3 regions of the Streptomyces sp. JLBJ103 genome follow, and region 1 is predicted to be linked to each of the others. Evidence: riboswitches for the same ligand, from Rfam matches in the RefSeq annotation. Region 1 holds a riboswitch; each other region holds the start of a gene.
The links. Region 1 has a riboswitch for cyclic di-AMP ahead of AC4BEG_RS20575 (transglycosylase family protein). Riboswitches for the same ligand answer to the same signal wherever they lie in the genome.
Positions count from the first base shown of each region.

Region 2: it holds a riboswitch for cyclic di-AMP, as region 1 does, so the genes downstream of both, AC4BEG_RS08265 (M23 family metallopeptidase) here and AC4BEG_RS20575 (transglycosylase family protein) in region 1, are expected to answer to the same signal.
Region 3: it holds a riboswitch for cyclic di-AMP, as region 1 does, so the genes downstream of both, AC4BEG_RS15520 (M23 family metallopeptidase) here and AC4BEG_RS20575 (transglycosylase family protein) in region 1, are expected to answer to the same signal.

Region 1 is NZ_CM177089.1:4,656,331-4,660,891, forward strand. Features, by position in the region: gene AC4BEG_RS20565 (cytochrome P450 family protein) at 1-536, shown strand, start outside; gene AC4BEG_RS20570 (transglycosylase family protein) at 684-1,739, shown strand; cyclic di-AMP (ydaO/yuaA leader) riboswitch at 1,993-2,183, shown strand; gene AC4BEG_RS20575 (transglycosylase family protein) at 2,191-2,877, shown strand; gene eno (phosphopyruvate hydratase) at 3,147-4,427, shown strand.
Region 2 is NZ_CM177089.1:1,922,947-1,927,507, reverse strand. Features, by position in the region: gene AC4BEG_RS08275 (M16 family metallopeptidase) at 1-1,080, shown strand, start outside; gene AC4BEG_RS08270 (M16 family metallopeptidase) at 1,101-2,483, shown strand; cyclic di-AMP (ydaO/yuaA leader) riboswitch at 2,700-2,862, shown strand; gene AC4BEG_RS08265 (M23 family metallopeptidase) at 2,877-3,662, shown strand; gene AC4BEG_RS08260 (GntR family transcriptional regulator) at 3,892-4,561, shown strand, end outside.
Region 3 is NZ_CM177089.1:3,558,308-3,562,868, forward strand. Features, by position in the region: gene AC4BEG_RS15515 (aldo/keto reductase) at 1-427, opposite strand, end outside; gene AC4BEG_RS15520 (M23 family metallopeptidase) at 583-1,809, opposite strand; cyclic di-AMP (ydaO/yuaA leader) riboswitch at 1,821-1,962, opposite strand; gene AC4BEG_RS15525 (PP2C family protein-serine/threonine phosphatase) at 2,219-3,529, opposite strand; gene AC4BEG_RS15530 (DUF6227 family protein) at 3,928-4,561, opposite strand, start outside.

The sequences.
Region 1 (4,561 bases):
TCATCCTCTTGTTCGCCGGGTTCGAGACCACGGTCAATCTGATCGGTAACGGGATGTACGCATTGCTGCGCCATCCCGTTCAACGCGCGCGGCTCCAGCGGGCCCTGGAAGAAGGGGACGAGCGGCTGCTCGCGGCGGGCGTCGAGGAACTGCTGCGCTACGACGGCCCGGTGGAGATCGCCACCTGGCGGTTCGCCACCGAGCCGCTGACCATCGGCGGAGAGCGCATCGCCGAGGGGGAGCCGGTGCTGGTGGTGCTGGCCGCCGCGGACCGCGACCCCGAGCGGTTCCGCGACCCCGAGGTGCTGGACCTCACCCGGACCGACAACCAGCACTTGGGCTACGGCCACGGCATTCATTACTGTCTGGGCGCCCCGCTCGCCCGGCTGGAGGCGCAGACCGCGATCGGCACCCTGCTGCGGCGGCTGCCCGATATCCGGCTTGCGGTGGATTCGGATGATCTGCGGTGGCGCGGTGGGCTGATCATGCGCGGACTGCGCACCCTTCCGGTGACCTGGAATTCCCCGGGCCGCTGAACCGCCGAAGGCCCGTGCCGGGCGACATAAGTGACGAATGATCAGCGGCGTGACCGGGGCGTGACCTGGGATACATCGGCTTGTGATGATCGGGTGCCGTCGCTATGTTCAACCGACAACTCAGCCGCCGACACGAGAGGCCACCACATGCGTTCCGGGAACGGTCGACACCGCCGCCCCCGTCAGGCTCCGGCCATCGTCGTCGCGGCGGGCGTAACGGGTGCCGGGCTCGCCATCCCCCTCTTCGGGGCCAGTGGCGCCCAGGCCGCCTCCACCGCCACCTGGGACAAGGTCGCCGAGTGCGAGAGCGGCGGGATGTGGAGCGCCAACGAGGGCAACGGCTTCTACGGCGGCCTCCAGCTCACCCTGGACATGTGGAAGAGCTACGGCGGTACCGCCTACGCCCCGCGCCCCGATCTGGCCAGCCGCTCCCAGCAGATATCCGTGGCCCAGTCGATCCTGGACGACCGCGGCCCGGACGCCTGGCCCAGCTGCGGGGTGAACGCGGGACTCGCCGACGGTGGTGACGCCCCCGAGGTGAACCCCGGCTTCACCCAGCCCCCGTCCGTCGGTCAGCGCGGGGACGTCGGGAACGACGGGGAGGACCGCGAGCGCGACGGCTCCTCGTCCGAGGACCGCGGTGACTCCGCCGGGGACCGTGGTGACGTCGCCGAGGACCGCGGCGCCGCGTCGGACTCCTCCGGCTCTTCGGACGACCAGCGCCGGACACCCGGCCAGGACGAGGAGCGCGGAAAGCCCTCCCCGTCCGACTCGCCCAGCGGAGAGGGCGCCGACTCCCAGTCGCCCTCCCCGTCGCACACGAAGGGCGCCGACTCCACGGACATCCCGGAGTCTCCGGACGCCTCGGATTCCCCGGGCGAGGAGTCCCCGGACGAGAGCGCCGACCCCACGCCCACCGGACGCCACCGCGGCTCCGCGGACCCGGACGAGGGAGACAGCGGCAAGGAGACCCGGCGGCCCTCCGGACGGCATGCCTCGCGGGACGGCGCGGACCGCGCCGAGGAGCCCTCGGACGACGGCTACACCGTGCGGCCCGGTGACAGCCTTTCAGGCATCGCCGAGCGCCAGGACCTCGCGACCGGCTGGCACGGCCTCTACAAAGGCAACGAAAGCCTCATCGGGGACAATCCGGATCTGATCGTCCCCGGTCAGCGACTGGATCTCAGCGCCAAGGGGCGGTAGTTCGGGGTGAATTGCCCGATCTGGCTCCGATGAGATATAGATCTCGTCGCAAAATCCGGAGCGCACCCCCTGCCCGATTCTCCTCACCCGGTCCCACCTGCGTAGATGTGGGCCGGGTGAGATCAGTTACAGCAGCTCTCGCTGTGAATGGGGTGTTTGAACCTTCTCGGTGGGTGTGATTACCGTCTTTCCGCTCGCCACCGCGGGCACCGTCGATCGTCACGCCGAGTCCTGCCGGCGGTCGGGGGGAACCGACGCGTCAGCGCCGAAGGCAGGAGCGGGGGACCCAAGGTAGGTGCCGAATGGCCTGTGGACACGGGCTCGTCGGCTTGGGGTGAAGCCGGGCGCGATCGATCGTCGATCGTTCGTCGATCGTTTGTGAACGGCCGGGCAACTCACGTCCGAACCCGACAGCTCACCTCGTAGGCGTCGGTGAGGAAACGAACCAACGATGCTCAAGTCCAACGGCAAGCACCGCCGCCCGTCCAAGGCCACCCGTATCGCCGCGCTCGCCGGTCTCGCGGGCGCCGCCGTGGCCGCCCCGCTCCTCGGGGCCACCTCCGCCTCCGCCGCCACCACTGCCCAGTGGGACAAGGTCGCGCAGTGCGAGTCCGGCGGCAACTGGTCCATCAACACCGGTAACGGCTACTACGGCGGACTCCAGTTCTCGAGCTCCACCTGGGCCGCCTACGGCGGCACCTCGTTCGCCCCCACGGCCGACAAGGCCACCAAGGACCAGCAGATACAGATTGCCGAGAAGGTTCTCGGCAGCCAGGGCAAGGGGGCCTGGCCGGTCTGCGGTACGGGTCTGACCACCGGCGGCACCCCGTCCGGCTCGGGTTTCTCGGGCTCCGGTCAGCAGGAGTCGCAGGCCCCGGCGCCCAAGCCCGCGCAGCCCAAGCCCGCGCAGCCGAAGGCCGAGACCCGCTCCGAGCCCGACCGCGCCGCGCGCCACGAGACCCGTGGGCCGGTGAAGAAGGGCGACGGCGAGTACAAGGTCAAGGCCGGTGACACCCTGGGCAAGATCGCCGAGGCCGAGAAGGTCGAGGGCGGCTGGCAGAAGCTCTTCGAGCTGAACAAGGACATCATCGAGCAGGCCGACCTGATCTACCCGGGCCAGCAGCTCCACCTGAGCTGACCCCGGTCCGGCTGAGCTGACCCCGGTCCGGCCGAACGGGCCGGAGTCGGGTCCCGTCGATCACGCGTCGACCACGAGCCCCGGCCGGGCGCGCCGCCCCGCGGTGTGTCCCGGCCGGGGCTCATCGGTTGATGGAAAATGCAGATATCCGCGTCTAAATCTGCCTTTTTGTGCCACGTCCTGTCTCGCGGGACGAGCAACGGGGGGTGCAGCCCTCCGGTCCGGTTAGGCTCGTGCTGCTACCGCAGACACATACGAAGGAGAACCTCGTGCCGTCCATCGACGTCGTCGTAGCTCGCGAGATCCTCGACTCGCGAGGCAACCCCACGGTCGAGGTCGAGGTCGGCCTCGACGACGGCAGCACGGGCCGTGCCGCCGTTCCGTCCGGTGCCTCCACCGGAGCCTTCGAGGCCCTCGAGCTCCGAGACGGCGACAAGAACCGCTACAACGGCAAGGGCGTGGAGAAGGCCGTCCTCGCCGTCATCGAGCAGATCGGTCCCGAGCTCGTCGGCTACGACGCCACCGAGCAGCGCCTGATCGACCAGGCGATGTTCGACCTGGACGCCACCCCGGACAAGTCCTCGCTCGGTGCCAACGCCATCCTCGGTGTCTCCCTCGCTGTCGCGCACGCCGCCTCCGAGGCGTCCGACCTTCCGCTCTTCCGGTACCTGGGCGGCCCCAACGCCCACCTGCTGCCGGTCCCGATGATGAACATCCTCAACGGCGGCTCGCACGCCGACTCCAACGTGGACATCCAGGAGTTCATGATCGCTCCAATCGGCGCGGAGTCCTTCTCCGAGGCCCTGCGCTGGGGCGCCGAGGTCTACCACACCCTGAAGTCGGTGCTGAAGGAGCGGGGCCTGTCCACCGGCCTCGGCGACGAGGGCGGCTTCGCGCCGAACCTCGACTCCAACCGCGAGGCCCTGGACCTGATCGTCGAGGCGATCAAGAAGGCCGGCTACCAGCCGGGCCAGGACATCGCGCTGGCGCTCGACGTGGCCGCCACCGAGTTCTACAAGGACGGCTCCTACGAGTTCGAGGGCAAGTCCCGCAGCGCCGCCGAGATGACCTCCTACTACGCCGACCTGGTCGCCGCGTACCCGCTGGTCTCCATCGAGGACCCGCTGAACGAGGAGGACTGGGAGGGCTGGAAGACCATCACCGACCAGCTCGGTGACAAGGTCCAGCTGGTCGGCGACGACCTGTTCGTCACCAACCCGGAGCGCCTGGCCCGCGGCATCGAGAACGACACCGCCAACGCGCTGCTGGTCAAGGTCAACCAGATCGGCTCGCTGACCGAGACCCTCGACGCCGTCGAGCTGGCCCAGCGCAACGGCTTCAAGTGCATGATGTCCCACCGCTCCGGCGAGACCGAGGACGTCACCATCGCCGACCTGGCCGTGGCCACCAACTGCGGCCAGATCAAGACCGGTGCCCCGGCCCGCTCCGAGCGCGTCGCCAAGTACAACCAGCTGCTGCGCATCGAGGAGATCCTGGACGACGCCGCGGTCTACGCGGGCCGATCCGCCTTCCCGCGCTTCAAGGGCTGACCGCCGACGCGCGTCCGCCGGAAGACGCGAGGTACGCGCTCGGCACGGTTGCGCGTTCGACCTGAGTAGCAGACACGTCTGACGCACGTCCCCGGCCGCGGTCCCGTACCGTGGCCGGGGACGGCGTCACTCAA
Region 2 (4,561 bases), 2.7 Mb from region 1:
AGCTTCGAGCGCACCAACTACTTCGAGACCATGCCCACCCACCAGGTCGAGCTGGCGCTGTGGCTGGAGGCGGACCGGATGGGGTCCCTCCTGACCGCGCTGGACGAGGAGAGCCTGGAGAACCAGCGGGACGTCGTCAAGAACGAGCGCCGCCAGCGCTACGACAACGTGCCGTATGGCACCGCCTTCGAGAAGCTGGTCGCCATGGCCTACCCCGAGGGCCACCCCTACCACCACACCCCCATCGGCTCGATGGCCGACCTGGACGCGGCCTCCCTGGAGGACGCGCGCGCGTTCTTCCGCACCTACTACGCGCCGAACAACGCGGTGCTGTCGGTCGTCGGTGACATCGACCCCGAGCAGACCCTCGCCTGGATCGAGAAGTACTTCGGCTCCATCCCCTCCCACGACGGCAAGCTGCCGCCCCGCGACGGCACCCTCCCGGAGGTGATCGGCGAGCAGCTGCGCGAGGTTGTGGAGGAGGAGGTCCCCGCCCGCGCCTTGATGGCCGCCTACCGGCTGCCGCACGACGGCACCCGCGAGGCCGACGCCGCCGATCTGGCGCTGACCGTCCTCGGCGGCGGCGAGTCCTCCCGGCTCCACAACCGCCTGGTGCGCCGCGACCGCACCGCCGTCGCGGCCGGATTCGGCCTGCTGCGGCTCTCGGGCGCGCCGTCGCTCGGCTGGCTGGACGTGAAGACCTCCGGCGGTGTCGAAGTGCCCGCCATCGAGGCGGCGGTCGACGAGGAGCTGGCCCGCTTCGCCGAAGAGGGGCCGACCCCCCAGGAGATGGAGCGCGCCCAGGCGCAGATCGAGCGTGAGTGGCTGGACCGGCTGGCCACCGTGGGCGGCCGGGCCGACGAGCTGTGCCGCTTCGCCGTGCTGTTCGGCGATCCGCAGCTGGCGCTGACCGCCGTGGAGCGGGTGCTCGACATCACCCCCGAGGAGGTGCGGGCCGTGGCCGCCGCGCGGCTGCGGCCGGACAACCGCGCCGTGCTGGTCTACGAGCCCGTCCAGGGCGCCGAGTCCGCAGATGACGCCGCCGACGACACCGACGCAGAAGGGGAGGCGGCCCAGTGAGCGACGCCGTCACCGCGACCATGACCTTCCACCCGCAGCCGACCGGCGGCGCCCCCAGGCCGTGGGCGTTCCCCGCCCCCGAGCGCGGGGAGCTGTCCAACGGGCTCACGGTGCTGCGCTGCCACCGCCCCGGCCAGCAGGTCGTGGCCGTCGAGGTCAATCTGGACGCCCCGCTGGACGCCGAGCCCGCCGGGCTCGACGGAGTGGCCACGATCATGGCGCGCGCCCTGTCGGAGGGCACCGACAAGCACGACGCCGAGGAGTTCGCCGCCGAGCTCGAGCGCTGTGGCGCCACCCTGGACGCCCATGCCGACCACCCGGGCGTGCGGGTCTCCCTGGAGGTCCCGGTCTCCCGGCTGCCCAAGGCGCTGGGGCTGCTCGCCGACGCGCTGCGCGCCCCCGCCTTCCCCGACAGCGAGGTCGAGCGGCTGGTGCGCAATCGGCTGGACGAGATCCCGCACGAGCTGGCCAACCCGGCCCGCCGCGCCTCCATGGCGCTGTCCAAGGAGCTGTTCCCGGCCGAGTCGCGGATGTCCCGGCCCCGCCAGGGCACCGAGGAGACCGTCGAGGGCATCGACGCCGCGGCGGTGCGGGCCTTCTACGAGGCGCATGTCCGCCCGTCCACCGCGACCGCGGTCGTGGTCGGCGACCTCAGCGGGGTCGACCTCGATCAGGCCCTCGCCGACACCCTCGGCGCCTGGACGGGCGGACCGGCCGCGCCCCGGCCGGTCCCGCCGATCGTGGCCGACGACACCGGCCGGGTGGTGATCGTCGACCGGCCCGGCGCGGTCCAGACCCAGCTGCTGCTCGGCCGGATCGGCGCCGACCGCCACGACCGCGTCTGGCCCGCCCAGGTGCTGGGCACCTACTGCCTGGGCGGCACCCTCACCTCCCGGCTCGACCGCGTGCTGCGCGAGGAGAAGGGCTACACCTACGGGGTGCGCTCCTTCTGCCAGGTGCTGCGCTCCACGGCCTCCTCGCCGTCCGGCGGGTCCACGGGCGCCGCGATGCTGGCGATCAGCGGCTCGGTGGCCACCGAGGTCACCGGCCCGGCGCTGGAGGACCTCTGGAAGGTGCTGCGCGGCGTGAAGGAGGAGGGGCTGACGGACGCCGAGCGGGATGTCGCCGTGCAGAACCTCGTAGGCGTCGCCCCGTTGAAGTACGAGACCGCGGCCGCGGTCGCGGGCACCCTCGCCGATCAGGTCGAGCAGCATCTTCCGGACGATTTCCAGGCGCAGTTGTACGCCCGGCTCGCCGAGGCCGGGACAGTGGAGGCCACCGCCGCGGTGGTGAGTGCCTTCCCGGCGGACCGGCTGGTCACGGTGCTGGTCGGGGACGCCTCGGAGATCGAGGAGCCGGTCCGCGCGCTAGGCATCGGTGAGGTGAGCGTCGTCTCGGGCTGACCCCGGCAGGACCTCCGGCCGTCCAACGGGCCGTCAGCGGAAGGACCCTGGCATCGTGTGCGATGTCAGGGTCCTTCCGAATGCCCGTTTTATAGGGAGGTTGGCTGTTTGGTTTGTGGGGAGGGCAACAAAAATCCGGATCTGTTTGGTGATCGAAAGACGGCCCGTTTAGCGTCAGTCCGGCTGTTCGCCATCCGCACGCCGCGCCCGCGGCACGAGCAGCCATCGCCGAGTCCCCGTACGGCGCGAGCCAGGGGAGCCGGGGACCCAAAGTCCCCTGGGGTGAATCGGGCGCCTTGTCCTTCGGGGCGAGGGGTCCGTAGGAGACCTTCCTGCTCCGAACCCGTCAGCTAACCCGGTAGGCGAGAAGGAAGGAAAGGAGTGCGCCACAGCATGGCGTTCACCCGTGCCACCGGGAAGCACCGCCGTCCCCGACGGTCCGTCCGCACCGGCGCGAACATCGCGGGAGTCACCACCGTCGCCTCGGGTGTGGTCGCCGGTATCGCCGGTCCCGCCCTCGCCGCCGAGGAGCCAGCTCCCGAGCAGACCGGGTTGCAGCAGGCGATCGTGATCGATGAGGGACTGGCCGACCAGATCCAGGCCCAGGCGCAGTCCCAGGAGACCGCCGCCGCGGAGGCCGCGGCCAAGGCGCGGGCCGAGACCATCGCCCGTCAGGAGGCCGCCAGGAAGGCCGAGGCGGCCGCGAAGAAGGCCAAGGCGGAGCGCGAGGCCAAGGAGCGCGCCGCGCGCGAGGCCGAGCGCAAGCGCCTCAACACCTTCGTCGCGCCGATCTCGGGCTCCTACGTCTCCACCGCCTACAAGGCGTCCAGCGGTCTGTGGTCCTCCGGCAGCCACACCGGGATCGACTTCCACGCCGCCTCGGGCACCTCGGTGCACGCGGTCGGCTCCGGTGAGGTCGTCGAGGCGGGCTGGGGCGGCTCCTACGGCAACAACATCGTCATCAAGATGAAGGACGGCACGTACACCCAGTACGGCCACCTGTCCTCGATCAACGTCTCGGTCGGCCAGTCGGTTACCCCGGGCCAGCAGATCGGCCTCTCGGGCGCCACCGGCAACGTCACCGGACCGCATCTGCACTTCGAGGCGCGCACCAGCCCCGACTACGGCTCGGACATCGACCCCGTGGCGTATCTGCGCTCCCACGGCGTCAACGTCTGACCCACCCCGCGCGAGGACACCCTCCGCGCACCAGACCGTGCCAAGGCCCCGTCCGCCGGACCGGACGGGGCCTTCGGCATGCGCAACCCGCCCGACTGACCAAAAATATCCATGAATTCCGGTCCGCCATCGGAAATTCCCTCGGTTTGGAATAGAGTTGTCGAACGCCCGGCAATCGGGTGCGTTTCGCTGGGATTAAGGCGGAGGTTCGACAGTGGGGGGACCGGAAGTGACCGGGGATGCGGCCGCGATTCCGGGTGGTCGGCGGATTTCGGCGCACGCGGTGTGCGCGGCGATTCGCGACGACATCGTCTCCGGTGTCCATCCGCCCGGCAGCCGGCTCACCGAGGAACTGCTCGCCCGTCGTTACGGCGTCTCGCGGGTGCCCGTGCGGGAGGCCCTGCGCACCCTGGAGTCCGAGGGGTTCGTGACCACCCGGCGCCACGCGGGCGCCTGTGTCGCCCAGCCCTCCGAGCGGGAGGCGGCCGACCTCCTCGACATCCGCGGGCTGCTGGAGCCGCTGGGCGCCGCCCGCGCCGCCCAGCGCCGCACCGAGGCCCATCTGAAGGTGCTGCGCGGTCTGGTCCGGCTCGGGCAGGAGCGGGCCCGCCGCGGCTCCCTCGGTGAACTGCGGCCGCTGGACGACTGGTTCCACGAGACGCTCGCCCAGGCGTCGGACAGTCCGAGCCTGGCCGCGCTGCTGGTCCAGGTGCGCCGCAAGATCGCTTGGGTGTACGCGGCCGCTCCGGCGCGGCAGTCGGAGTGGCCGGTGCGGGCCGCCGCCGACCGGTCCGATCCGGCGGCGCGGGCCGTGGAGTCCTGGGCGGAGCACGGCGCGCTGGTGGACGCGGTCGCGCGCGGTGACGCGGACCGCGCGAGGATCCTCGCCACCGCGCACA
Region 3 (4,561 bases), 1.1 Mb from region 1:
GTGCGTCCAGGGTGGTGGCGATCTCCTCCACCGACACCGACGGGTCGTCGTAGTGGGTGTAGTAGAGGTCGATGTAGTCGGTGCGCAGACGCCGGAGGGAGTCCTCGATACCGGACCTGATGGCGGCCGGGGACAGTCCGCGGGGCTTCGGGCGGCCGGCGCCGACCTTGGTGGCGAGGACGATGTCGGAGCGGTTGCCGCGGGAGGCGAACCAGTTGCCGAGGACGGTCTCCGACTCCCCGCCCTGATTGCCGGGCGCCCAGACCGAGTAGACATCGGCCGTGTCGATGAAGTTGCCGCCCGCCGCGGTGTAGGCGTCGAGCACCGTGAAGGACTCGGCCTCGTCCGCGGTCCAGCCGAAGACGTTCCCGCCGAGGGAGAGCGGGGAGACGGAAAGGTCACCGATCTTCTGCTTGTTGTCAGCCATGCGTTGCTTCAACGCCCTTGCGGGTGGCCTTGTTCCGGGGGCGGAGGTGCCGGGGGTTCCGGGCGCTCCCCGACGTTCCGCACACAAACCGGCGGCCCTGGCGTCAAGGGGGGAGAGAGCGCCAGGGCCGCCGGAGTATCGGGAGAGCGGGGGTATCAGGGGGTCAGGCCGTGGTCGCGCAGCCAGGGCATCGGGTCGATCGGGGAGCCGCCGCCGGGGCGCACCTCGAGGTGGAGGTGCGGACCGGTCACATTGCCGGTGGCGCCGACACGGCCGATCACATCACCGGTGCTCACCTTGCCCGAGGTGACCACCATGGACGACAGGTGGCAGTACCAGATCTCGGTGCCGTCATCGAGCTTGAGCACGATGCGGTAGCCGTACGAACCGGCCCAGCCCGCCTGGGTGATGGTGCCGCTGTGCACCGCCTTGGCGGGGGTGCCGGTCGGGGCGGCGAAGTCCTGGCCGGTGTGGTCGGCGGACCACATGTCGCCGGCCTGGCCGAAACCCGCGGTGAGGGTGTAGGAGGCGACGGGGAGGGTGTACGCGGCGGCCAGCTTGGCGCGGCGCTCGGCCTCGGCCTTGCGCTCGGCGGCCTCCCTGGCCTTGCGCTCCGCTTCCTTCTTCGCCGCGGCGGCCTTGGCCTTCTGCTCCGCCGCTTCCTTGGCGGCCTTGTCCGCGGCCTGCTGGGCGGCGGCCTTGGCCTTCGCGGCGGCGGCCTTCGCGGCCGCGGTCCGCTCGTCCTCGTCGGCGGCGGTCTGCTGGTTCTCGGCCTGCTGGAGGATGCGGGCGCGCAGCGCCTCACCGGCGTCGGTGGTGCCGCTCGCCTCGTCCTGGGTGGTCAGTCCGGCCTGGGAGAGGGGAGCCGCGCTGGTGGTCGCGGAATCGCCGTCGTCGGAGACCAGCGAACCGATGCCGGGAATGTCCTTGGCGTCCGGGAGCTTGTCCTCGACCGCGTTGGCGACATGGGCGAGGTCGGGCATGGATATGGGGGCCGCCGGGCGGTCCTTGGCGCTCGCCATCCCGCCCGCGCCGACCGCCGCGATGACACCGACGCCGAGGACGGCGCCGCTGCGCGCCATGGTCCCGCCCCGCTGCTTCACCACGCGGTGCCGGCCGCGCAGGGAGACGGACTCCTCGGTGGGGTTCCACTCCTCCCAGGTCTCGGCGTCGAAATCCGGACCCGCCGGGCCGTCGACGTCGTCCACCGCGTACTCCGCGCGGTCACCGTCGGCAGCGAAGTCCCCCTCGGTGGCGAATCCGCCACCGGGCCTCGTGCCTCCCCTGGCATCGAACCCGGGGCCATAGGCGGTGGCGGAGCCGGGACCGAAGCCCGGCGCACGGTATGGAGCCTCGTCCAGGACAGACCTGTTGGACGCCACGGGGGCGCACTCCTTTCCTTCCCTCTCGCCTACCGGGTTAGCTGACGGGTTCGGAGCAGGAAGGTCTCCTACGGGTCAGGTTCGACCCGATTCACCCCAAGGTGGTGGTTCCCCGGTTCCCTTGGTGCTTTTGTGGTGCAGTGGTGCTGCTACCGCTGTGCGTTACGGGATTCGGCGACGGCGCACGGTGCCGTCCTGGCGACGGTTGTGACGACCGCGCTGCGTTATCGAACGTTAATAGAGAGCGCTATGTGATTCCAAGCTGTTCTGAGGAATCGACGCAGCTTTGCCATGAACTTTGCGACCAAGCCTGGACAGATGGGGGCGAGTCAACCCTCCGGGGCGTGATCAGCAAAACCCTGGAAGCGCTGATCGTGCATCAATTGTTATGCGCAGCGGGCATGTACGGCTACGGAGCGTGGCCAGGGCCCTTCACGAGTCCCTCACCGTCGCCGTTGCCCTGGCCGTTACCGGTCCCCCGGCCCGGCCCCGTGGAGCGACGGCGGAGCGCGAGCAGCGCCATGTCGTCCGACGTCCCGCCGCCCGTGTGCCGCTCGACATCCGCCACCAGCGCGTCCAGCAGCTCCCCCGGGCCGCCGAAGCGCTGACCGCGCAGCCGGTCCTCCGGGTCGTAGAAGGCGCCCTCCCGGTCACGCGCCTCCGTCACCCCGTCCGTGAAGAGCAGCAGGGTCGCGCCCTCGGCGAAGCGCAGCTCCGTCACCCGGTCCGGCCAGCCGCCCAGCTCCCCCATCCCCAGCGGCAGCGCCGATGCCGCCGGGTCCACCCGGCGCACCGTGCAGCCGCCGCCTTGGCCGCTCCGACCGCTCTCGCCGCTCTGGCCCGGCCGACCGCGCCGGACGTCCTCGCCGTCCTCCCCGTCCTCCCCGTCCTCCAGGAGCAGCGGTGGCGGATGGCCACGGTTGATCACCCGGAGCGTCGAGTCACCGCGCGGGATCTCGGCCAGTACGGCCGTGGTGAACCCTTCGAACCCCTCGAGGTCGGCCCGCCGCGCACCCTCGCGCTGCAACGCCCGCTCCAGCCGCCCCGCCAGCCCCTCCAGCGTCGTCTCCTGCTCCGCCGCCTCCCGGAAGGAGCCGATGAGGATCGCGACCGACTCGACGGCCTGGAGCCCCTTGCCGCGTACGTCGCCGACGACCAGACGTACGCCGTGCGGGGTGTCCTGCACGGCGTACAGGTCACCGCCGATGGCGGCGTACTTCTCCGCGGCCACATAACGCGCCGCGACGTCCAGCCCTGCCAGCCGGGCGGGCGGTACGGGCAGGACGGCGCGCTGAGCCGCCTCCGCGATGCCGCGCGCCGAGGCCAGCCGCCGGTCGCTGCGGCGTACGAGGCGGTTGATGAGGATCGCGAGCAGGGTGACGGTCGCGACGGTGAGGATTTCGGCCAGGGCTTGCCTGGGGTCGTCCACACCGTGCAGCTCGGCCAGCGCGACCGCCGCGGCGAGGGCGAAGACCGCCGTGATGACGGTCGCCCGCAGCCGGAAGAGCGAAGCGGCGACGAGCGGGGCGGCGGCGAGGAAGGGGCCCGCCGTGTAGGTCGCCGGGGTACTGACGTCGAAGACGACCCCGACGACGAGCAGCAGTGCCGGGATCCAGCGCACCAGCCGCCGTCCTGACGTCCCCCTGGGCGACTCGTCGGCCAAACCGGTGCCCGCGGTGGCCCCGGCGGGTCCGTTCGCGGCGTGGGTGTCGACGAGCATATGGAGGCGGGTCTGGGGGCGCGTACGGGACCGGGCCAGGCGCGCCCAGGTCGCACCCCGCTCCGTACGGGCGCTCGTACGAGCCCCGTTCCCTCGCAGCCGCACCGTCTCTCCCGCTTTCCCTGGTCCGCAGCCGGAGCGCCCGGTCCTCACGGCCGCCGTCCGTCACTCCAGGCTTCCGGCTGACGGGCCGCCAGGCGAATCGGGTCGTCCATGTGGGTGGGCGGGGCATCGGGGGCGTACGACGGACGCCAGGCGGGTCCGTGCGGCTTCCCCGTGCGGTCCGGGCGGCTTCCCCACGCGGGTCCGAGCGAAGGCCGGGCGACGAACGGGGCCGGACCGGGTCTGCTAGTCAGGGGCGGACGTCCGGACCGGAGGGCAGGGGCGCGGAGCGGGGGTCAGAGATCGACGCCGAGCGCCCGGGCGTGACGGTCCGCCGCCAGCTCCGCAGACACCTCGTCGAGATACACCTCGCACACCAGCCGACCGTCGTGGGTCAGATTGTGCTCCAGCTCCCACAGCACGATCTCATCCCCTCCGGCCAGCAGGAAGGCGTGCTCGTAGAAGCGGCACCAGGTGGTGTCGGGGCCGCCGGAGCGACGGCGCGGCTTGGGGGCCAGGGCGATGTCGTGGGCGAACGCGGTCGCCAGCAGCCGCTCGGTCTCCTCGCCCGGCCGGTCGGGGTTCTCGGCGCGGCGCAGCACACGGCGGGCGTGGTCGGCCGAATTGTCGGCCACATAGGTGCGGGAGGATTCCAGGGGCTCGGCCGCCTGGTGCAGCAGCTGCTCCGGCAGCCAGAGGGGTAAACCGTCGAGCGCCTCCCAGCGGGCACCGCCGAGGCGCTCGTGCACACGGCGCTCGGCCAGCGCGAGGGCGTCCTCGTCGGCGTAGAGCTCGTGATGGGGGCCGTCGTCCGGGCCGGAGCTGTGCTCCAGCTCCCACAGCAGCAGACTGCTGCCGTCGGGGAGCAGGAAGACATGGCGGTACGTGCTGTAGCCCAGCGGACCGGAGGCGTCATTGCACTGACGGCAG